DNA from 3 places in the Skermanella cutis genome. Region 3 is predicted to be linked to each of the others. Evidence: riboswitches for the same ligand, from Rfam matches in the RefSeq annotation. Region 3 holds a riboswitch; each other region holds the start of a gene.
The links. Region 3 has a riboswitch for thiamine pyrophosphate ahead of thiC (phosphomethylpyrimidine synthase ThiC). Riboswitches for the same ligand answer to the same signal wherever they lie in the genome.
Positions count from the first base shown of each region.

Region 1: linked by a shared signal. The riboswitch ahead of IGS68_RS19245 (ABC transporter ATP-binding protein) and the one ahead of thiC (phosphomethylpyrimidine synthase ThiC) in region 3 are both predicted to bind thiamine pyrophosphate.
Region 2: linked by a shared signal. The riboswitch ahead of IGS68_RS02120 (ABC transporter substrate-binding protein) and the one ahead of thiC (phosphomethylpyrimidine synthase ThiC) in region 3 are both predicted to bind thiamine pyrophosphate.

Region 1 is NZ_CP067420.1:4,120,850-4,127,928, forward strand. It holds gene IGS68_RS19220 (ETC complex I subunit) at 1-228, opposite strand, end outside; tRNA gene IGS68_RS19225 (tRNA-Pro) at 257-333, opposite strand; gene IGS68_RS19230 (class I SAM-dependent methyltransferase) at 496-1,161, shown strand; gene IGS68_RS19235 (DUF192 domain-containing protein) at 1,174-1,647, opposite strand; gene IGS68_RS19240 (acetoin utilization protein AcuC) at 1,707-2,858, opposite strand; TPP riboswitch at 2,968-3,076, shown strand; gene IGS68_RS19245 (ABC transporter ATP-binding protein) at 3,069-3,836, shown strand; gene IGS68_RS19250 (ABC transporter permease) at 3,868-4,623, shown strand; gene IGS68_RS19255 (ABC transporter substrate-binding protein) at 4,630-5,601, shown strand; gene dprA (DNA-processing protein DprA) at 5,681-6,808, shown strand; gene topA (type I DNA topoisomerase) at 6,852-7,079, shown strand, end outside.
Region 2 is NZ_CP067420.1:451,224-458,302, reverse strand. It holds gene IGS68_RS02135 (DMT family transporter) at 1-275, shown strand, start outside; gene IGS68_RS02130 (adenosine deaminase) at 272-1,312, shown strand; gene IGS68_RS02125 (methyl-accepting chemotaxis protein) at 1,245-3,428, opposite strand; TPP riboswitch at 3,584-3,684, shown strand; gene IGS68_RS02120 (ABC transporter substrate-binding protein) at 3,741-4,868, shown strand; gene IGS68_RS02115 (branched-chain amino acid ABC transporter permease) at 4,865-5,740, shown strand; gene IGS68_RS02110 (branched-chain amino acid ABC transporter ATP-binding protein/permease) at 5,733-7,079, shown strand, end outside.
Region 3 is NZ_CP067420.1:3,199,345-3,206,423, forward strand. It holds gene thiC (phosphomethylpyrimidine synthase ThiC) at 1-1,697, opposite strand, end outside; TPP riboswitch at 1,768-1,886, opposite strand; gene IGS68_RS15135 (hypothetical protein) at 1,953-2,864, opposite strand; gene IGS68_RS15140 (hypothetical protein) at 3,058-3,282, opposite strand; gene IGS68_RS15145 (EAL domain-containing protein) at 3,577-4,785, shown strand; gene IGS68_RS15150 (DUF3369 domain-containing protein) at 4,850-6,484, opposite strand; gene IGS68_RS15155 (PAS-domain containing protein) at 6,481-7,079, opposite strand, start outside.

The DNA.
Region 1 (7,079 bases), 920 kb from region 3:
GTCCTGGACCATGTATTCCCAGCCCTTGCGCTCGGCGAAGGCGACGGCGTCGTCCTTGGTCGGGAACTTCAGGCGAACCTGGTTGAGGGTGTCGCCGGACGAGATCCAGCCCATCAGGGGCTCGGCGCGCCGCGGGGTCGCGATCTCGTATTCCAGCACCCAATCGCCCATCTTGCCGCGACCGGACTGCATGGTCGACTTGCTGGGCTGATAAATACGCACCTGCATGGTTCGCTTCTCCACGACTTCCCGCATATGGTCGGAGCGCCGAGATTCGAACTCGGGACCCTCTGCTCCCAAAGCAGATGCGCTACCAGACTGCGCTACGCTCCGCCAGAGCGTGACATACATCATCGAGGCAAACTCAGCAACCCACTGCCCCCGGCGGCCCTGGAAGAAAGTTCAGCAGCTTTGACATATGGACATATGCAGGGCGCCATGGCATTCGGCTGCCAGCCCCAGCCCCAAGACATCGACCCGAGACGAGGATCCCGAGTGACCCAGCAATCCATGTTCCTGCCGCCCGCGATCCACCGGTACATCCTGGACAATTCGCTGCGGGAGCCGCCGGTGCTGACCCGGCTGCGCGCCGAGACGGCCAGCCTGACCCAGGGCTATTACCAGATAGCGCCGGAGGAAGGGCAGATGCTGACCCTGGTGCTGGAACTGCTGCGGGCGCGGCGGACGCTCGATATCGGCGTGTTCACCGGCTACAGCGCCACGGTGGCGGCCCTGGCGCTGCCGCCCGAAGGCCGGGTGGTCGCCTGCGACGTCAGCGTGGAATGGACCGACGTGGCGCGGCGCTACTGGGCGGAGGCCGGGGTCGCCGACAAGATCGACCTGCGGCTGGCCCCGGCGACGGAGACGCTCGCGGCCCTGATCGGCGAGGGAGCGGCGGGCAGCTTCGACTTCGCGCTGATCGACGCGGACAAGGAACTTTACCCCACCTATTACGAGCAGGCGCTGACCCTCGTGCGGCCGGGCGGCGTGATCGCCATCGACAACACGCTGTGGCGCGGCACGGTCGCCGATCCGGAAGCGACCAAGCCCAAGACCGAGACGTTCCGGGCGTTCAACGCCTTCGTCCATGCCGACGAGCGGGTGACACAGGTGCTGCTGCCGCTGGGCGACGGGCTGACCTTGGCGCGCAAGCGCCCCTGAGGGTCAGCCCGGTCAGCCCTGTTGCTGGAAGGCCGGGTGGACCACCCGGTCGCCGGCACGGATGCCCAGCCGGGCGGCCATGCCGCCGTTGATCTCCAGCACGCCCTTGACCTGGCCCGCGGAACTGATGGTGTCCAGCGACTGGGGCACCGCGTTCTCGTGGATGTTGACGATCCGGCCGTCGGCGCCGATGAACACCATGTCGAGCGGGATGAAGGTGTTCTTCATCCACATGGACATGGTCTGGAGTTGCGGCAGGACGAACAGCATGCCGGCGTCGGGCGCCATGGTCTCGCGGAACATCAGCCCCTGCGCCATCTGGCGCGGAGTCTCGGCGACCTCGATCGCGAAGGGATACTTTCCGCCCGACGCGGTCTCGATGGTCAGGCGGTCGGTGCGGAACGTCTCCGCGGCGGACACGGGACCCAGACCGGCCGCAACCAGCAGCAGGACGAGGGTGAAGGTTCGGATGATCGCGGCAGCCATGGTCCAGTCGCTACAGGAGCCCGCCCCATATGTAAAGCATTTGGGCGAATCCTGTAGCGTCAGGACATGACGGCGTCCACGACCTGCCGGATCTCGTCGCGCACCGGGCCGGGCCTCGGGGCGTCGGCGATGGTGGTGAACCAGTGTTCCGGCGGGTTCTGGCCCTGGCGGCGGCTCCAGGTCAGGGCGCGCAGCACCTCCTCGGCGTCCTGGGTCACCGGGACGTCCGGGTCGATGCCGTTGAGGGTGGCCCAGACGCCGGTCCAGCAGCGGCCGACCGACCACGGATTGTAGCCGCCGCCGCCCAGCACCAGGACCCGAGGCGCCAGGGTCGCAAGCGATCGGACCGCGTTCCACAGGGCGCGGTTGGACAGTTCCAGCCGGCTCAGCGGGTCGTCGGCCAGGGCGTCGGCGCCGCACTGGATCACCACGGCGTCGGGGGTGAAGCCCCGGCCCAGCGGCATCAGGGCGTTCTCCAGGATGTAGTCCAGCTCGGAATCGTTGAATTCCACCGGGACCGGCAGGTTGCGGGCCATGCCGCCGGCCCGGTCCCCGACCTTGCCGGTGAAGGGCCAGCGGGTGCCCTCGTGGACCGACACGGTCAGCACCCGGTCGTCGTCGGCGAAGGCATATTCCACCCCGTCGCCGTGGTGGGCGTCCAGGTCCGCGTAATAGACCCGCCGCAACCCGCCGTCGAGCATGGTCAGGATCGCGAGCACAGGGTCGTTGAAGTAGCAGAAGCCGCTGGCCCGGTCGCGCAGGCCATGGTGGGTCCCGCCCGCGGGGTTGTAGATCACCCCCTCGTGCTCGGCGAGCAGCCGGCCGGCCAGGATCGATCCGCCCGACGCCGTGGCGGGGCGGCGGAAGACCTCGGGGAAGATCGGGTTCTCCAGCCGGCCGATATTGTAGCGGTCGCGCGCCTCCGGATCGAGCCGCTGCTCCGCCTCGGCCCGGCGGACCGTCTCTATATATGAGCGATCGTGGAAACGGGCGAGCTGGTCGGGCGTCGCCCTGGGGCTGTCCAGGTAGGCCCGGTGGTCCAGCCACCCCATGGCACGGGAAAGATCGATCGCGGTGGAGACCCGCGGGATCGCGAGCGGGTGCTTCTTGCCATAGGTGGAGGCCCGGTAGATCTCGCTTCCGATGAAGAGCGGACCGATGGGCTGGGACTGGGCGAACTGAGACTGGGCGGGCTGGGACTGGTTCAGCATGGAAGCTGACCTAGGCCGCTCCCCGGGTTTCGTCAACTCCGTGCGTTTATCTGCGTATTCGGTATGCAGGCGCCTTGCCAGGGCGTCATGGACTTGCAATAGTCCGTCCAACCTCACTGGGGGGAGCCGATGGTCGGCTGAGAGGTCCCAAGACGCGGGACGACCCCTGGAACCTGATCCGGTTGATACCGGCGTAGGGATCAGTGACCCATGCACGACCTCGTGCGGCCGACCGAGTCGGCCCGTCTTCCCAGCATCGGCGTAAGGATTGAGCGGGCCCGCCTGACCTATGGCGGCGTGCGGCTGTTCGACGGCCTGGATTTCGAGCTCGAAGGCGGTCGCTGCACCTGCCTGCTGGGGCCGAGCGGCGTCGGCAAGACCACGTTGCTTCGGCTGATCGCCGGGCTGGCCGATCCGGAGCCGCCCACGGTCCTGGCGGCGGAGGACGGGAAGCCGCTGGACGGCCGGGTCGCCTACATGGCGCAGCAGGACCTGCTGCTGCCCTGGCTGGGCGCGCTGGACAATGTATTGCTGGGGCCGAGGCTGCGCGGCGAGGCGGTGGGCGCCGCCCTGGTGGACCGGGCGCGCGGGCTGCTCGACGCGGTCGGGCTGGGCGACCGGCTGCAAGCCCGGCCGGCCGAGCTGTCGGGCGGCATGCGCCAGCGGGTGGCCCTGGCCCGCACCCTGATGGAGGACCGTCCCGTCGTGCTGATGGACGAGCCGTTTTCGGCCCTGGACGCGATCACCCGCCTGAGGCTCCAGGAACTGGCGGCCGGGCTGCTGGCGGGCAGGACGGTGCTTCTGGTCACCCACGACCCGCTGGAGGCGCTGCGCATCGGGCACCGGATCCATGTGATGGCGGGGCAGCCGGCGGAGATCGGTCCGGCGATCTCGCCCGAGGGTTCGCCGCCGCGGCCGGCCGACGATCCGGCGCTTCTGGTCCGCCAGGCCGAGCTGCTGCGGCGGCTGTCATCATGATGCGGGCAGTATGATGCGGGCGGTACGGCCCATGGTGCGCCCCCTGGTGACCGCGGCGGTCCTGATCGCCGCGTGGCAGGCGCTGGTCTGGGCGACCGGCGTGCCGCGCTTCATCCTGCCCGATCCGGCGCGGGTGGCGATGGCGCTGTGGGAGCGGGCCGGCCTGATCGGCTACCACGCCCTGTTCACGATCGGCGAGATCCTGGGCGGGCTGGCGCTCGGCGTCGTGCTGGGCGCCGCCACGGCGCTGACGCTCAGCTATTTCCGGCCGGCGCGGCGCTGGCTGATGCCGGTGCTGGTGTTCAGCCAGGCGATCCCGGTGTTCGCGCTGGCGCCGCTGCTGGTGCTGTGGCTGGGCTACGGCATGGCGTCCAAGGTCGCCATGGCGACCCTGATCATCTATTTCCCGGTCACTTCGGCCTTCTTCGACGGGCTGCGCCGGACCGAGCCGGGCTGGCTGGACCTGGCGCGGACCATGGGCGGGTCGCGCTGGAGCACGCTGGTGCGGATCCGCCTGCCGGCAGCATTGCCAGCCTTCGCCTCGGGCCTGCGGGTCGCCACGGCGGTCGCGCCGATCGGCGCCGTGGTGGGCGAGTGGGTCGGAGCCTCGGCCGGCCTCGGATACCTGATGCTGCACGCCAACGGGCGCATGCAGGTGGACCTGATGTTCGCCGCCCTGCTGACCTTGGCCGCCATCGCGGTGGCGCTCTATTTCGCGGTGGACGCCCTGCTGCGCCGCGCCCTGCCGTGGCAGCCCGACAATAATCCAGACGAAGAGAGGGACTGAACACCCATGCGTACCGAAGCATCGCGCCGATCCATCCTGAAGGCCGGGCTGGCGGGGCTGGTCCTGGCGGCCGGCCTCGCCGCCTCGGCGCCGGCATCGGCCCAGGACAAGCTCACGGTCCTGCTGGACTGGTTCGTGAACCCGGACCATGCGCCGCTGTACGTGGCTCGGGAGATGGGCTACTTCCGCGACGCCGGGCTGGAGGTCGAGATGATAGCGCCTGCCGACCCGAACGATCCGCCCAAGCTGGTCGCCGCCGGCCGGGCCGACCTCGCCATCTCGTACCAGCCGCAGCTCCAGATGCAGGCGGCCGAGGGCCTGCCGCTGACCCGGATCGGCACGCTGGTCGCGACGCCGCTGAACACGGTGGTCGTGCTGGCGGACGGGCCGGTCAAGTCGATCGCGGACCTGAAGGGGCGCAAGGTCGGATACTCCGTCGGCGGGCTGGAGGACGCGCTGCTCGGCGCGATGCTGGAGAACGCCGGGCTGAAGCTGTCCGACGTGGAACTGGTCAACGTCAATTTCAGCCTGTCGCCGGCGCTGCTGTCGGGACAGGTCGACGCGGTGGTCGGGGCCTACCGGAACTTCGAGCTGAACCAGCTCGACATCGAGGGCAAGGCCGGGCGCGCCTTCTATCCGGAGGAGCACGGCGTCCCGCCCTATGACGAGCTGGTCATCGTCGCCAACCGCGAGAAGGCCGCCGACCCCCGCCTGCCCCGCTTCCTGGACGCGGTCGAGCGCGGCACGCTGTACCTGATGAACCATCCGGACGAGTCGTGGAAGCTGTTCGTCAAGGCCAACCCCGAACTGGACGACGAGCTGAACCGGCGCGCCTGGCGCGACACCCTGCCCCGCTTCGCCCACAGCCCGGCGGCACTGGACGCGAGGCGATACGAGCGGTTCGCCCGGTTCCTGAAGGAACGTGAGCTGATCGGGGAGGTGCCGAGACTGGCGGACTACGCGGTCGAGCTTCGCTGAGGACCGTCTTTGCCATTTTGCCGCATGCGCGCGTGTGCGGCAGGCGTTGATCATGCCGCCGGCTGCGGTATCGTGCGGCATGACTCAACTGAGACGCGCACTCTCCGATGCCGAGCGGATCGACTGGCTGCGGCTGATCCGGACCGAGAATGTCGGCCCGGTCACCTTCGCCCGTCTGCTGGAACGCTACGACACCGCCACGCTGGCCCTGAAGGCGCTGCCCGACCTCGCCCGGCGGGGAGGCCGCACGGCGCCGCTGCGCATCTGCTCCAAGGCGGAGGCCGAGCGGGAGATCGCGGCGGCCCGGAAGGCGGAGGTGCGGCTTATCGCCTCGTGCGAGCCCGACTACCCCCTGCCGCTGTCCATGATCGAGGACGCGCCTCCGGTGATCGCGGTGAAGGGACATGCCCACCTGCTGGGCCGCCGCTGCATCGGCATGGTCGGCGCCCGCAACGCCTCGACCAACGGCAAGCGGTTCGCCGACACCATGGCGCGCGAACTGGGCGCGGCCGGGTTCGTCGTCGTCTCCGGCATGGCGCGCGGGATCGACACCAGCGCGCACCTGGGCTCGCTGGACAGCGGCACCGTCGCCGTCGTGGCCGGCGGCGTCGACGTGATCTACCCGGAGGAGAACGCCGCGCTCTACGCCCGGATCGCCGGGCAGGGCGCCGTGGTGGCCGAATGCCCGATGGGCACCCAGCCCATGGCGCGGCACTTCCCCCGGCGGAACCGCATCATCTCCGGCCTGTCCCTGGGCGTGGTCATCATCGAGGCGACGCCCAAGTCGGGATCGCTGATCACCGCGCGGACGGCGGGCGAACAGGGCCGCGAGGTCTTCGCGGTGCCGGGCTCGCCGCTCGATCCGCGCTCGCGCGGACCCAACGACCTGCTGCGCTCCGGTGCCAGTTTCGCCGAGAGCGCCGACGACATCATCCAGGCCTTCGCGGGAGTCGAGGCGCCGAAAATGCGGGAGCGGGAGCCGGACCTGTTCTCCGCCGCGAAGCCCATGCACCTGGATGATGCGAGCTTCGAGGAAATCCGCGACCGGCTGCTGGAATGCCTGGGTTATACGCCGGTCCCCGTTGACGAACTGGTCAGAGGGTGCCAATTGTCTGCGTCGGTAGTACGGAGCGTGCTGACTGAGCTCGACCTTGCGGGTCGGGTTCAGCATCTGCCCGGAAATCAGGTCGTCCTGATTCAGCAATAAAAACTGAAAAAGTGACCGAACGCAAACAAGAGGCGGATTTCGCTTGTCTGGCAGCAATCTAGTCATCGTCGAATCCCCGGCCAAAGCGAAGACGATCAACAAGTATCTTGGTCCGGACTTCACCGTTTTGGCCAGCTTCGGCCATATTCGGGATCTCCCGCCGAAGGACGGCTCCGTTCGTCCCGAGGAAGACTTCGCCATGTCCTGGGAACTGGGCGACCGATCCAAGCGCCATGTCGACGAAATCTCGCGCGCCATCCGCGGCGTGGAC
Region 2 (7,079 bases), 2.7 Mb from region 3:
TGCTGGCCGCCGTCGGCATCCTGGGCGGCATCGCGCAGATCATGATGACCCAGGCCTTCCGCTCGGCCCCGGCCGCCGTGCTGGCGCCGTTCGAATACTCGGCGATGATCTGGGCGGTCCTGTTCGGCTACCTGGTGTTCGCCGACGTGCCGACCTCGGCGGTGATCGTCGGCGCCCTGATCGTCTCGGCCAGCGGGCTCTATATCCTTCACCGGGAGACACGCCGGCCGCCCCGGCCGGTCACCGAAACGACCGGGGAGGCCGTGGCACCATGACAATGCCGGATATTCCGAAGGCCGAGCTTCACGTCCACCTGGAAGGGACCGCCACGCCGGAGCTGGTCCGGGCGCTGGCGGAGCGCAACGGGATGGCGCTGCCGCCCGGGCTCTTCACGGAGGCGGGCCACTTCGCCTGGACCGACTTCCTGCACTTCCTGAAGGTCTACGACGACGCCGCGTCCGCGATCCGGACCGCGCGGGACTACCGCGACGTGACATACGATTACCTGCGCCGCTGCGCCGCCGAGGGCGCCGTCTATGTGGAGGTCATGTCGTCGCCCGACCACGCGAGGATGGCCGGACTGTCGTTCCAGGACCATCTGGACGGCATCGTCCAGGGGTTCGAGGATGCCCGCGCCGAGTTCGGCATCGAGGCCCGGCTGATCGTCACCTGCGTGCGCCATTTCGGAGTCGAGCGCGGGCTGGAGGTCGCCCGGGCCTGCACCCGGCACCGGCACCCGCTGCTGACCGGGTTCGGCATGGGCGGCGACGAGAACCACCTGTCCGCCGCAGACTTCGCGCCGGTCTTCGCCATCGCCCGGCACGACGCCGGCCTGGGCTGCACCGTCCATGCCGGCGAGTCAGCAGGGCCGGAGAGCGTGCGCGACGCCCTGGACCACCTGCCGGTCGGCCGGATCGGCCACGGCGTCCGCGCGATCGAGGACGCCGACCTGGTCCGCCGGATCGCCGGGGAAGGCATCGTGCTGGAGGTCTGCCCGACCAGCAACATCCGCACCGCGGTGTACGGCTCCTACGCCGACCATCCGCTCAATCGGCTGCGCGAGGCCGGCTGCGCCGTCACGCTGAACAGCGACGACCCGCCCTATTTCGCGACCACCCTGGGCGGCGAATACGGGATCGCGGCGGAAGCGTTCGGCTGGGGTGAGGACGACCTGCGCAATGCTACGGTGACGGCGCTGGAAGCGGGTTTCCTGGACGACGAAACGCGCGCTCGCCTGCGTCGGGTCACGTCGGCCGGCAGCCCAGCCGCAGGGCGCCCCAATGGCGGCCATGGACCAGGATCGGGGCACTGACGTCCTTCAGCAGCAGGAACTTGCCGCCGCCCATGTCGCGGCGATAGGTCTGGACCAGGGCCGGCGCCCGGCTGCGGGCGGCGGCGACGCCGGTGAAATCGTCGAACAGGCGGCGGTTGCGGCAGTTGGCGGCGTTCCAGGCCGGCTCGCCCGGCCGTTGGGGCTGCGAATATTTGAGGTTGTGGGTCGGCAGGTAGCCGTTGCGGTCCACCGCGACGCAGAAATCGATCCGCGCCTCCTTCCGGAGCACCGCCTCCTGGATCGGCGGCAGCAGGCGGTCGCACAGCTCCGTATAGGCGGTCAGGTACTGCTGGGGATCGGTCCCGGGGATCGGCTGGTAGGCGGTCGAGAACATCGCCGCGGCGCCGATGCCGCCCTCGTCGATGGTGTCGTCGAACAGGCCGGAGATCTGGCGCGCCGCCGCCTGCACGGTCTCGATCAGCGCCTCGTCGCCGCGGTGCCAGCGGTCCAGCGACTCGGCCAGAGCCGACCGGACGCCGGGCGCCAGATCCTCGAAATGGACGTGGAGAACCTCCCCCTCGACGGTCGCCGCCCGGGCCGCGACCTCGCCGATGCCCGGCAGGTCGAAGGAGACCAGGGCGCCCGGCGCGGCGGTCCCGGCCGCCAGCCGGACCTGGGCGCCGCCGCTGGAGATGTTCTCGACGCAGGCCGGCACCGTCCGCCCGTCGATCCGGCATTCGGTCTTCAGGTCCACCGTGACGCGCATCGCCCGCCGGCGCTCGGCGAAGCGGGAATTGCGCAGGCTGGAGATCACCCGCTTCTCGATGTTGACGACCTGTTCGACCAGTTCCGTCGTGTTGTTGCGCAGCTGGGTCGATACCGTGGTGGTCAGCCCCGCCTGGGTCGCGACGCTGCCGATCCGCTCGTGGACGCGGCGCACGCTGTCGGCCGTCTGGGTCACGGTCTGGGCGATGTCCTGGGTGACCGCGTCCTGCTCGACCACGGCGGAGGCGATGGCGGTGATGGTGTCGTTGACCAGCTCGACCCGGCCGGCCACGTCCGCGATCGCGGTGACCGTGTCGCCGATCGCCTTCTGCATGGACTGGATCTCGGACCGGATATTGCCGGTCGCGTCGTTGGTCTGGTCGGCAAGCAGCTTGACCTCGTTGGCGACGACGGAAAAGCCGCGCCCGGCCTCGCCCGCGCGCGCCGCCTCGATGCTGGCGTTGAGCGCCAGCAGCCGCGTCTCCTTGGCGATCTTCTCGATCAGCGAGGCGATCGCGCCGATCCTGTCGGACACGTCGGTCAGGTTGTTGGCGATGTCGCGGGCCGCCTGGGACCGCAGGGTGGCGTCCTGGGCCGCGCCGGTCGAGCGGTCCACCTGGCGCGAGATCTCGGCGATGGAGGCCGAAAGCTCCTGGGTGGCGGCGGCGATGGTCTGGGCGTTCACGTCGGCCTCGTGGGACGCCTCGGCGACGTGGTTTCCGTCCTCGCTGACCATGCGGGCGGCGCCCAGCACCTCGGTCGAGGCCGTCTCCATCGCCTCGGCCTTGCGGCGGACCAGCTGGACGGCGTCGTCCAGCTCCTGTTCGAAGGTGTCGGCGAGGTCGAGCAGTTCGTCCGTGACGTGCTGCTCGGTCGTGGTGTGGGTATAGACCGACAGCGCCAGTTCCGCTTCCATCAGCAGGGTGCGGATCAGCGTCGCCGCCTGGTCGGCCGCGGCCTGCCGGCTCCAGCGGTTGCGCTCGATCACCGAGCGGACCAGCCGCTCCAGGATGAAGGAATAGGCCGAGAGGTAGAACCGCGGCTTCAGCCCGACCCGGTGGTGGGCCGACCCGATCCGCTGCACCCGCTCCACGTACCGGGCGTCGATGCCGTCGACGAACAGCTTGTGCCAGTGGTCCTGCTGGGCGCAGATCAGCCGGGCGACCATCCCCTCCGCCGCGATCAGCTCCGCCGTTTCCGGAAAACGCTTCAGGAAGCCGTAGAAGTCGGTGAGGATGCCGTCCAGGTCGGCGTTGACGTGGGGACCGAGCTGCCGGAGCGAGCGTTGCGTGGCACCGTCGATCCGCCAGAGCGCCAGCTCGACCGACGTGCCATGGGACGGGGCCGCGTCAGGCTGAGCCCGCGCGTCGGACAGCTCGCGAGTATTCATCGGTCATCCCCCCAGTTGCAATCGCGGACAATCGGGCGCCGGGGTTGCAACGGCAATGATCTACGTCAAAAGAATTAGGCCTGACGGTCACGGACTCTCCTTCGGATAGGTGGGGCCGAGCCTTGACGGGGCGGTGCCGGACTGTCACTGTCGAGGCACGAAGGCTGGGGTGCCGGGCCGATCCGCCCGTGCTGAGAACATACCCATAGAACCTGATCTGGATCATGCCAGCGAAGGGAGCCGGTGGGACCGACCAAGAGAAGATCGCGGCACTCACGGGTTTCCGTTTCGCACGGAGGAAGGAAACCGAAGATGCCCGCCCGGAAGTCCCTGTTGTCCGCCGCCGCGTTCGCCGCCGCCCTGTCGTCCGCCGCCGGCCCGGCCGCCGCGGCCGACCTGGACATCCCGGTGCTGGTGCCGGTCACCGGCTTCCTGGCGCTGGAGGGCACCAGCCAGCGGAACGGCGCCGTCCTGGCGGTCCGCGAGGCTCCCGAAGGACTCGCGGTGCGGTCGGAGGTGATCGATACCGGGACCTCCCCCGAAGGCGCCGTGACCGCGCTGGAGCGGGCGTCCGGGCGCGGCGCCCCGACGGCGATCGCCGCCAGCATGCTGGGCACCCAGATGCTCGCCATGCTGCCGCTGGCCGACGAGTACGGCATTCCCCTGGTGACCGTCTCCGGCACGGCGTCGATCACCGAGCGCGGCAATCCCTGGGTCTTCCGCTTCTTCCCCGGCGACGGGGTCACCAAGACCGCCCATGCGCGCTACGTCGTCGAGGAGTTGGGCAAGCGCCGGCCGGCGGTGATCTACCAGACCACCGCCTACGGCCAGAGCGGCCAGGCGCACCTGCGCGACGCCTTCGCCAAGCTGGGCGTCGAGCCGGTGTTCGAGGAGGGCGTGGATCCCGGCATCCGCGACATGCTGCCGGTGCTGACCAAGGCCATGGCGGCCGACCCCGACGTGCTGGTCCTGCACCTGCACTCCGGCCCGACGGCGCTGTTCGTGCGGCAGGCGGCCGCCCTGAATCCCGGCGTGCCGATCGTCGCCGGCTCGGCGATGCACCAGCCCTCCACCGCGGCGCTGCTGGAGCCGGCCGAGCTGACGGGCGTCTGCGCCGAGACCTCGGCCTCGCCGGTGTCGGGCGGCTCGCCGGAGATGGAACGCTTCACCGCCGACTACCGCGCCGCCTTCGGCACCGAGCCGGACGCCTTCGCGCTCGGCCAGTACGACGGCATCCGCATGGTGCTGGACGCGGCGGCCAAGGGGGCGGAGACGCCTGAAGCCGTGCGCGACGCGCTGGCCAAGGGGACGTACCGCGGGCTCGCCATGACCTACCGCTCCGACGGCAGGGGCAATATGGCCCATTCCGCCGTGATCGTCTGCTACGACGGGTCGTCGCGCGTTCCCGCGGTGGCGAAGCGCTACGACGTGGCGCCGTGACGGGTGTCGCGCAGCTGCTGGTCAACGGCGTGGCGCTGGGCGCCGCCTATGCGCTGGTCGCCCTGGGCTTCGTGCTGGTGCTGAACGCGACCTCGGCCGTCAATTTCGCCCAGGGCGACCTGGTCATGGCCGGCGGCTTCCTGGCAGTGGCCCTGGCGGGGCTGATTCCCCTGCCCGGCATCCTGCTGCTGCCGCTGGTGGCGGCGCTGATGGCGGCGCTGGGGCTGCTGGTGTCGCTGCTGGCCTACCTGCCGCTTCGGCGCCGTCCCCCGGTCAGCGTCTTCATCAGCACCATCGCGGTCGGCATCATCCTGCAGAACGGCGCCACCCTGCTGTTCGGGCCGGAACCGAAGGCGGCGCCGGCGCTGTTCGGAGGCGGAACGCTGGAGATCGCCGGCCTGCTCGTGCCCGAGCAGTCGCTCGCGGTCGTGGCCGTGGCCGGGCTGCTGATCCTGGGCCAGCACTGGCTGTTCGCCCGCACCCAGCTGGGCCGGCGGCTGCGGGCGACCGCCCAGGATCCGGAGATGGCGCGGGCCTGCGGCATCCCCGTGACGGCGATGGTCGCCTTCACCTTCGCGCTGGGCGCCGCGCTGGCGGGCGCCGCAGGGCTGCTGCTTTCCAACCAGTTCTTCGTGACGCCCACGGCGGGCAGCGGGCTGATCCTGAAGGCCTACATCGCCGTGACCATCGGCGGCTGGGGATCGGTCGCGGGCGCCGTCGCCGGCGCGCTGCTGATCGCCGCGTTCGAGGTGCTGGTGTCCGCCACCCTGTCCTATTCGGCCGCGACGGCGGCGCTTTACCTGGCGCTGCTGGCGATCCTGGCGGTGCGCCCCCAGGGCCTGTTCGGCGAGGCGGCCCGCAGCCGTGCCTGAGTCCCGCCTCCCAGGAATCCCCGGACGCGGGGCCGCGCCCCTGCTGGCGGCGGCCGGCGCAGGCTTGGCGGCCTACGCGCTGCTGTTCGCCGATCCGTACGGGCTGCGGGTGCTGACCGTGGCCGGGGTCTACGCGCTGGCCGTGACCGGCTACCAGATGATCTTCGGCAATGCCGGCGCCCTGTCGCTGGCGCAGGGCACCTTCTACGGCATCGGCGCCTATGTCACCGGCATCCTGGGCAGCCGGTGGGGCCTCGGCTTCGAGGTGACCTTCCCGCTCTCGGTCCTGGCGCCGACCCTGCTGGCCCTGGTCGTGGCGGCACCGGTGCTCCGGCTGGAAAGCCATTATTTCGCCCTGGCGACGCTCGGCATCGGGCAGGTGGTGCTGCTCGCCGCGGTGGAGTGGCAGGGCCTGACCGGCGGCTCCAACGGGATCGCCGGCGTGCCGGGGATCGAGCTGTTCGGCTGGCGTCCCGGGCGGGGCCTGGGCCTGGCGCTGTTCGTCTGGACCCTGGCGGCGCTGGGCGCCCTGGCGGCGTGGCGGATCGGGCGGGGCCTGCGCGGGCTGGCCTTTCCCCTGATGCGCGACACGCCGGCGGCGGCCCGCACGCTGGGCATCGACATCGACCGGCTGCGGCTGGAATGCTTCGCCCTGGGCGCCGCCTATGCCGGCGCCGCCGGCGCGCTCGCCGCCCATATCCAGCGGGTGGTGTCGCCCGAGGTGCTGGAGTTCCCGGTCATGGTCACGATCCTGACCATGGCGGTGATCGGCGGGCTGGGCAGCGTCGCGGGGGCGCTGGCCGGCGCCGTCCTGCTGACCCAGTTGCCCGAGTGGTTCCGCGGGCTGGAAGGCGGCTACCTGTTGCTGTACGGCGTGGCCCTGCTGGCGACGGTGGTGGCGGCGCCGTGGGGGCTGGTCAGCCTGGCGGAGCGGCTGCGCGCGCGCTGGCTTCCCGAGCCGCCCCGCCCGCTGCCGTCCGCGCTGGCGCCGGAGCCCCGGCCGGCGGCCCCGTTCCGCGGCCCGGCACTGTATGTCGAAGGTTTCTCCAAGTCCTTCGGAGGCGTCCGGGCGGTCGACGGCGTCGGCCTGACGGTCGATCCCGGCGAGATCCTGGGGGTGATCGGCCCCAACGGATCGGGCAAGACGACGCTGATCAACCTGGTGACCGGCCTGGAGAAGCCGGACGCCGGCAGGCTGTACGTGCGGGGCGTGGAGCTGACCGGGCGGACGCCGCACGCGATCGCCCGCGCCGGCGTCGCGCGGACCTTCCAGACCGCCAGCCTGCCGCCCGGGACGGAGGCGCTGGGCGCCGTCGCGGCGGCGCGGATCACCCTCGAC
Region 3 (7,079 bases):
CAGAATTTCGGGCCGCACATGGAGCAGAAGTGAGCCGACTTGGCGCCTTCGGCCGGCAGGGTCTGGTCATGGAACCGCTCCGCCGTCTCGGGATCGAGCGACAGGTGGAACTGGTCGCGCCAGCGGAAGTCGAACCGGGCGCGGCTGAGCGCGTCGTCCCTCAGCCTGGCCGCCGGATGCCCCTTGGCAAGGTCGGCGGCGTGGGCCGCGATCTTGTAGGTGACGACCCCGACCTTGACGTCGTCGCGGTCGGGCAGCCCCAGATGCTCCTTCGGAGTCACGTAGCACAGCATCGCCGTGCCGAACCAGCCGATCATGGCGGCGCCGATGCCGCTGGTGATGTGGTCGTAGCCGGGCGCGATGTCGGTGGTCAGCGGGCCGAGCGTGTAGAAGGGCGCTTCGCGGCAGACGTCGAGCTGCCGGTCCATGTTCTCCTTGATCCTGTGCATCGGCACATGGCCCGGCCCCTCCACCATGACCTGCACGTCGTGCTTCCAGGCGACCTGGGTCAGTTCGCCCAGCGTCTCCAGCTCGGCGAACTGCGCCGCGTCGTTGGCGTCGGCGATGGAGCCCGGCCGCAGCCCGTCGCCCAGCGAGAAGCTGATGTCGTAGGCCCGCATGATCTCGCAGATCTCGTCGAACCGGGTATAGAGGAAGTTCTCCCGGTGGTGCGCCAGGCACCACTTGGCGAGGATCGAGCCGCCGCGCGAGACGATGCCGGTCACCCGGCGCGCGGTCAGGGGGATGTGGGCGAGCCGGACCCCGGCATGGATGGTGAAGTAATCCACGCCCTGCTCCGCCTGCTCGATCAGCGTGTCGCGGTAGATGTCCCAGGTCAGTTCCTCGGCCCGGCCGCCGACCTTCTCCAGGGCCTGGTAGATCGGGACGGTGCCGATCGGCACGGCGGAGTTGCGGATGATCCACTCGCGGGTGGTGTGGATGTTGGCGCCGGTCGAGAGGTCCATCACGGTGTCGGCTCCCCAGCGGGTCGCCCAGACCATCTTCTCGACCTCCTCTCCCACGGAGGAGGCGACGGCGGAATTGCCGATGTTGGCGTTGATCTTGACCAGGAAACTGCGGCCGATGATCATCGGTTCGATCTCGGGGTGATTGATGTTGGCCGGGATGATCGCCCTGCCCCTCGCCACCTCGTCGCGCACGAACTCGGGGGTGACATGGTCGGGGATCGCGGCGCCGAAGGACCGGCCGTCCGGCACGGCATCGAGCGCCGCCTGCCGGCCGAGGTTCTCCCGGATCGCGACATACTCCATCTCCGGCGTGACGATGCCGCGCCGCGCATAGGCCATCTGTGTCACGGCGGCGCCGGCCCGTGCGCGTAGCGGCCTGCGGGCGGGGCCGGAGAACTCCTCCAGGTTGGCGCGCTGGCCCTGGCGCAGGCCGTTGTCCTCCGGCTTGACCGGCCGGCCGTCATAGGCCTCGGTATCGCCGCGGGCCGCGATCCAGCCGGCGCGCAGCGCGGGCAGGCCGCGGGCGATGTCGATTTCAGCAGCCGGATCGCTGTAGGGGCCGGAGCTGTCATAGACCCGGACCGGCGGCTCCCCGCTGCCCGGCTCCAGGTCGATCTCCCGCAGCGCCACCCGCAGGTCCGGGTACAGCGCGCCCGGAACATGGACCTTGCGCGACGCGGGCAGCGGCCCGGTGGAAACGGTGACGGTGGGATTGCTGTCTTTCGGCATCGTGATCTCCTGCTTCGATTGCGAGCGGAGATCCGGAATGCAGCGATGGATATGATGAGACCGGGCGCGGAGTCCTCGCCCTCTCCCCTTCCTACGCCGGCACGACCCGGATCAGGTTCAAAGGGTCTCCGCGTTGCCGCTAGGCCGACGGAATCTCAGCCCCCTATCGGGGCTCCCCTGGGAATACGCCGATCCTCAGTGCATCGCCGCCGCTTGTCAAGCCGTGAGTCGCCGTCACGCCCGATCCCGATATCCTCAGCGCGGCGTCAGGAGGTAAGGCCGGCTGCGGACCGCGACCGGGTCGGACTGGAATGTCTGGACCGCGTAGGCCTGGGCTCCTTCCAGCAGGTCCCGCATGACGATGCCCATCGGATGGGAACTCGCGCCGTAGGTCAGCCGCACGCGATCCGTCGGTCCGGCATCGGCGATGAAGTAGGTGTCGAAGGGCCGGGCGACGCTCCAGCGGCAGCCGACCGGGCCGGCCGCGGAAACGCCGTACCGGGTGACCGGGGAGATCGTGCCGGGGATCGGGGTCAGGCCGGTGGTATCGACCAGGGCGGTGAAGATGAAGTGGTCGGGCTCGTCGGGATCGCCGACCCTGAAGCCCCAGGTCTGCATCCACTCCGTCTCGGCAGTCGCGGCCGTGCCGTCGCGGACAGGATCGGGCGATGGCAGGTTGACCAGGAAGCCGGTCAGGAACGTCGGGTCGCCGAACAGGTCCCTGCCGACCGCGACGGCTGCCGGATCGTCGCACGGCACGAACAGGCGGTGGTTTCCCAGCAGCTTGGTCTGATCGTCGCCCATCAGCCACTGGTCGATGGTAACGTCGGGAACCTCGCCCCCGCGGCCTTCCGGAAAGGCTACCATGCTCAGTTCCAACTCCTGGACGATCCCGGCCGCCGACGGCGACCAGTGTTCGGGCGGCAGGTTCAGCCCGGCGGATCGGAAGGCGGCATGGACATGGAAGCCGAAGCTGACCGAGGCGCGGTCGCCGAAAATGGCTGGCCGCAGCCCGCTCCCTTCGAAGAGATCGACTACCCTGGCGGGATCGACGAGGTGATGGACCACGCAGCTGGACAGCGCCGCCTGATGGAACGGCGGTGCCACTCCCGGCGGGATCGAAGGCAACCGGGCGGGAGTATAGAGCTTCCTGGCTGTGGTCGGCATGTCCTGGCTTCCTACGGGGATGTGCGGCCAGGAGAGGTAAAACTTTCGATAGGCAAAACTCCACCTTTTTCTTCCGCGTCCGCATCATCGATCCGAAACGCCGGGAACGACTGCCGGAATCGCTGCCCGGGGGATGGAGACGGGTGACGAAGGCCCCGCCGCGGCCTCCTCCGGATCGCGGCGGGACGAGGTCCTATTTCTCGGTCTTCGCGAGGACGTGGAGCGCCTGCGCCCACAGGAAGTATTTGCACGTCGCCAGCTCTTCGATCGTGTCGATACCGAAGGCTTCCTTGAGCTTGAGCGCGTCGCTTTCGGTCACGCCCGCCAGGGCGGCAGGAGATTGCGACATCAGCTGCTTGGGCGTCATGCCTTCGTAGGTCTTGTCGAGAATCGCCTTCAGGCTTTCGATTGCGGCCATCGCCAGCTCCCTTGTGGAGGTTACAACCCATTACAAAGTTAACCAACAAACCTATGCGCTTACTTCGAGTGACGGCACCGATATGTATATCACGCAAGAAAAATCCAAGGCTTGGAGCAGCTGTCCCGCCCCGTTACGAACGGAAAACTCCGTTTGCCTTACGAACGATAAGACTCCGTCGCCAGATTATTTGACCGGTTCGGCCCATCTTTACAGAATTCGGATTAAGCCGTATTTTCCTGAAATTGCTTTATTCCGTTCCGGCAGCCGGCGACCCATCGTGGAGACCCTCCCTTGATCCGCAAGACGTTTCGACCAGGTGCAACGATCTTCTTCGAGGGACAGCCCGCCGACTGCGCCTACATCGTGGAACGGGGACAGGTCGAGATCTGCGCGACCCGGGACCGGACCCACATCACGCTGGCGACCCTCGGCCGGGGCGAGATCTTCGGCGAGATGGCGGTGCTGGACGACAGCGTCCGGTCGGCCGCGGCCCGGGCGACGGAGGAGACCGAGGTGCTGATCATCCGGCGGGATCAGCTGAAGCGGCGCATCCAGGAGGTGGAGCCGGTCGTCGGGCAATTGCTCGGCAGCCTGATCAGCCGGTTCAGGCAGGCGCAGAGCGGGCTTCTCAACGACCTGCCGGGCCGCGACCGGGGGACGGCGAACCATCTGGTGGTGTCGGCGCCCACCGGCGGCACCGAGCGCGGCGAATCGGCGCTGAACTGGATTCACCGCGAACACGACCTGGAACGCGGCCTCGGCGCCGGGGAGTTCGAGCCGTTCTTCCAGCCGATCGTGACGATCGCGGGCGGCGAACTCGCCGGGTTCGAGGCCCTTGCCCGGTGGCGCCATCCCGACCGCGGCCTGGTGCCGCCCTGCGAGTTCATCGATCTGGGCGAGAAGAGCGGCCTGATCCGGCAGATCGACCTGGCCATCATGGCGGATGCCTGCGCGCTGCTGCGCCGGACGGCCGGCGACCGTCCCCTGCCCTTCCTGAGCGTCAACCTGTCGTCGCAGCATTTCACGGACATGGACGTGGTGACCGGCCTGGCGGAGCGATTGGCGATGACCGGCTTCCCCGCCGACCGTCTGAAGGTCGAGCTGACCGAGACGGCGCTGGTCCACGATCCCCACCAGGCCTACGAAGTCATGTGCAGGATCAAGGACCTCGGCGTGACCCTGGCGCTCGACGATTTCGGGACCGGCTACTCCAGCCTTTCCTACCTGCACAAGTTCCCGTTCGACGTGCTCAAAATCGACCAGTCGTTCGTCCGGGCGCTGGGCGAAGTGGGACGCACCCATCATATCGTCGAAACCATCATCACTCTGGCCCGCCGCATGGGCATGGAGGTGGTGGCGGAAGGCGTCGAGACGGCCGACCTGATCCGGCCGCTCCGGGAACTGGGATGCACGTTCGGCCAGGGCTATCATTACAGCCGGCCGGTCCCGGCGGACGTCATGGGCGGGATGCTCGATCGACCCATCGCTTCCCGAGAGTAACCGGCACCGCCGTGGCAGCTTCATGGGGACCTCTGGACGCCGCCCCCACCCGTAGGTCCCGCGGTCAGCCTATCCCCTCCTCGTCCAGGCCGCGGTCCAGGATCGTCAGGAAGGCGTCGACCACCAGCGGGTCGAAGTGGGTCCCGCTCTGGGACTTGAGATGGTCGATGGTGTCCTGGAGGGTCCAGGCCTCCTTGTAGGGGCGCTTGTGCATCAGGGCGTCGTAGACGTCGGCGACGGCGGTGATCCGGCCGCCGACCGGGATCGCCTCGCCCTTCAGGCCGGCGGGATAGCCGGTACCGTCGTATTTCTCATGGTGGGTTTCCGCCACCTCGGCGCCGAGGCTCAGATAGCTGCGGCCCGGAACCATCTTCGCGACCTCGCGCAGGACGTTTCCGCCGATGGTGGGGTGTTGGCGGATCACGGCCATCTCCTCCTCCGTCAGCCGGGCCGGCTTGTTCAGGATGCTGTCTGGCAGGCCGACCTTGCCGACGTCGTGCAGGATGCTGGCGAGGCCGATCTGGTCGACGAAACGGTCGTCGATCTCGCCCGGGAAGGCGCCGCGCGCCTTCAGCTCCGCCGCGATCAGGCCGGTGAGCCGTTCGATCCGGCGGACATGGTGGCCGGTGATCTCGTCCTTGAACTCGGCCAGCTTGCCCAGCGCATAGACCGTCGCCTTCTGGGCGTTGAGCACCTGTTCGTAGAGATAGACGTTGTCGAAGGCGATGGCGACCTTGCCGCAGAAGATCTCCAGCAGGTTGCGGTCCAGGTCGCCCAGGGGCGGATGCCCCTCCAGGTAGACGACGCTGGTGGAATGGTTGCGCGAGCGGAACACGATCACGCTGTGGTCGGCGCAATAGATGTTCCGCCCCTCGTCCAGGGAGCGCCGGATGTCGGAGATGGCATCGGCCGACAGGATCCGTTCGAGCGGCTGCCCGGACTCCACGCCGAGCATTTCGGAGCTGGCGAGCACCCGGAGCGCGCCGACCGGCGCGGCATCGCCGTCCTGGCACACGGTGCAGAGCAGCGATCCGGTCGCCCCGTGGATCAGCGAGCGGAGCTGGAGCAGGACCCCCTCGACGAACTGGCTCATGGAACGGTGCTCGAACAGGGAGGCCGATCCGTCGATGATCTTTTCCAGCCCGCGCCGGCTCATGTCGATGCTGACGATGTGCTGGTAAGACCGCAGGGCGGCGACCACCGCCGTGAACAATTTCTGGGAGGTCAGCTCGCTCTTGGACTTGTAGTCGTTGATGTCGTAGTTGACGATCACCTGCCGCTCTGGCGCCTGTCCCGGCTGGCCCGTGCGCAGGATGACCCTGACCTGCTCGTTCCCCGCCGTGCGCCGGATGAATTCGACGCAGCGCAGGCCGGCGTCGTCGGTCTCCATCACCACGTCGAGCAGCACGACCGCGGTGTCGGGATGCTCCAGGATCAGGTGGCAGGCTTCCGACGCGCTGAAGGCGCTGATGAACTCGAGCGGCCGCTCGTCGAAGACGAAGTCGCTGAGGACGACCTTGGTGATCGCGTGCACCTCCCGGTCGTCGTCGACGATCATCACCTTCCAGGGCTTGGTCCTGCGCCGGTTCGCCGTCGGGTCGTCACCCGGCGGGGCGGAGGCCTCGTCGCCCTCGCCGTCCGTCTCCTCGGCGAACAGCAGGTCGTCGTCCTCGCCGATGTCTCCGTCGATGGCTGTCATCGCTCGTCGATCCAAAGCTCCACTTGACCCGGAGCGGTCCTGGGAATGGCGAGGATGAAGGCGGCGCCCTGGCCCACTTCGCTCATCACGTCGATGGTGCCGCCCAGGCTCTGGGTCACGATGTTGTAAACGATATGCAGTCCCAGTCCGGTCCCGCCCGTTCCCCGCCTGGTGGTGAAGAAGGGTTCGAAGATGCGCGCCAGGTTCTTTTCCGGGATGCCCCGGCCGGTGTCGGCATATCGTATCACCACGGTGGCGCTGTCGCGCAACTGGGCGGAGATGGTGATCTTTCCGATCTGCCCTTCAGAGAAGCCATGGAGGAGGGAGTTCATCATGAAGTTGGTCAGCACTTGCGATAATGCACCCGGATAACTGTCGATTTCAAGGTCGTGCGGGCAGTCCACCACGACGGCGTGCTGGGCCTGCTTCAGGCGCGGCTTCAGGCTGAGCAGGATCTCGGCGATGTAGGCCGACAGGTTGAAGCGGCGCCGGATGTCGGTGGACTGGTCAACCGCCACCTGCTTGAAGCTCTGGATCAGCTCGGCCGCGCGGCCGATGGTGGCCACCATGATCGCGGAGGTCTCGACCGCGGTTT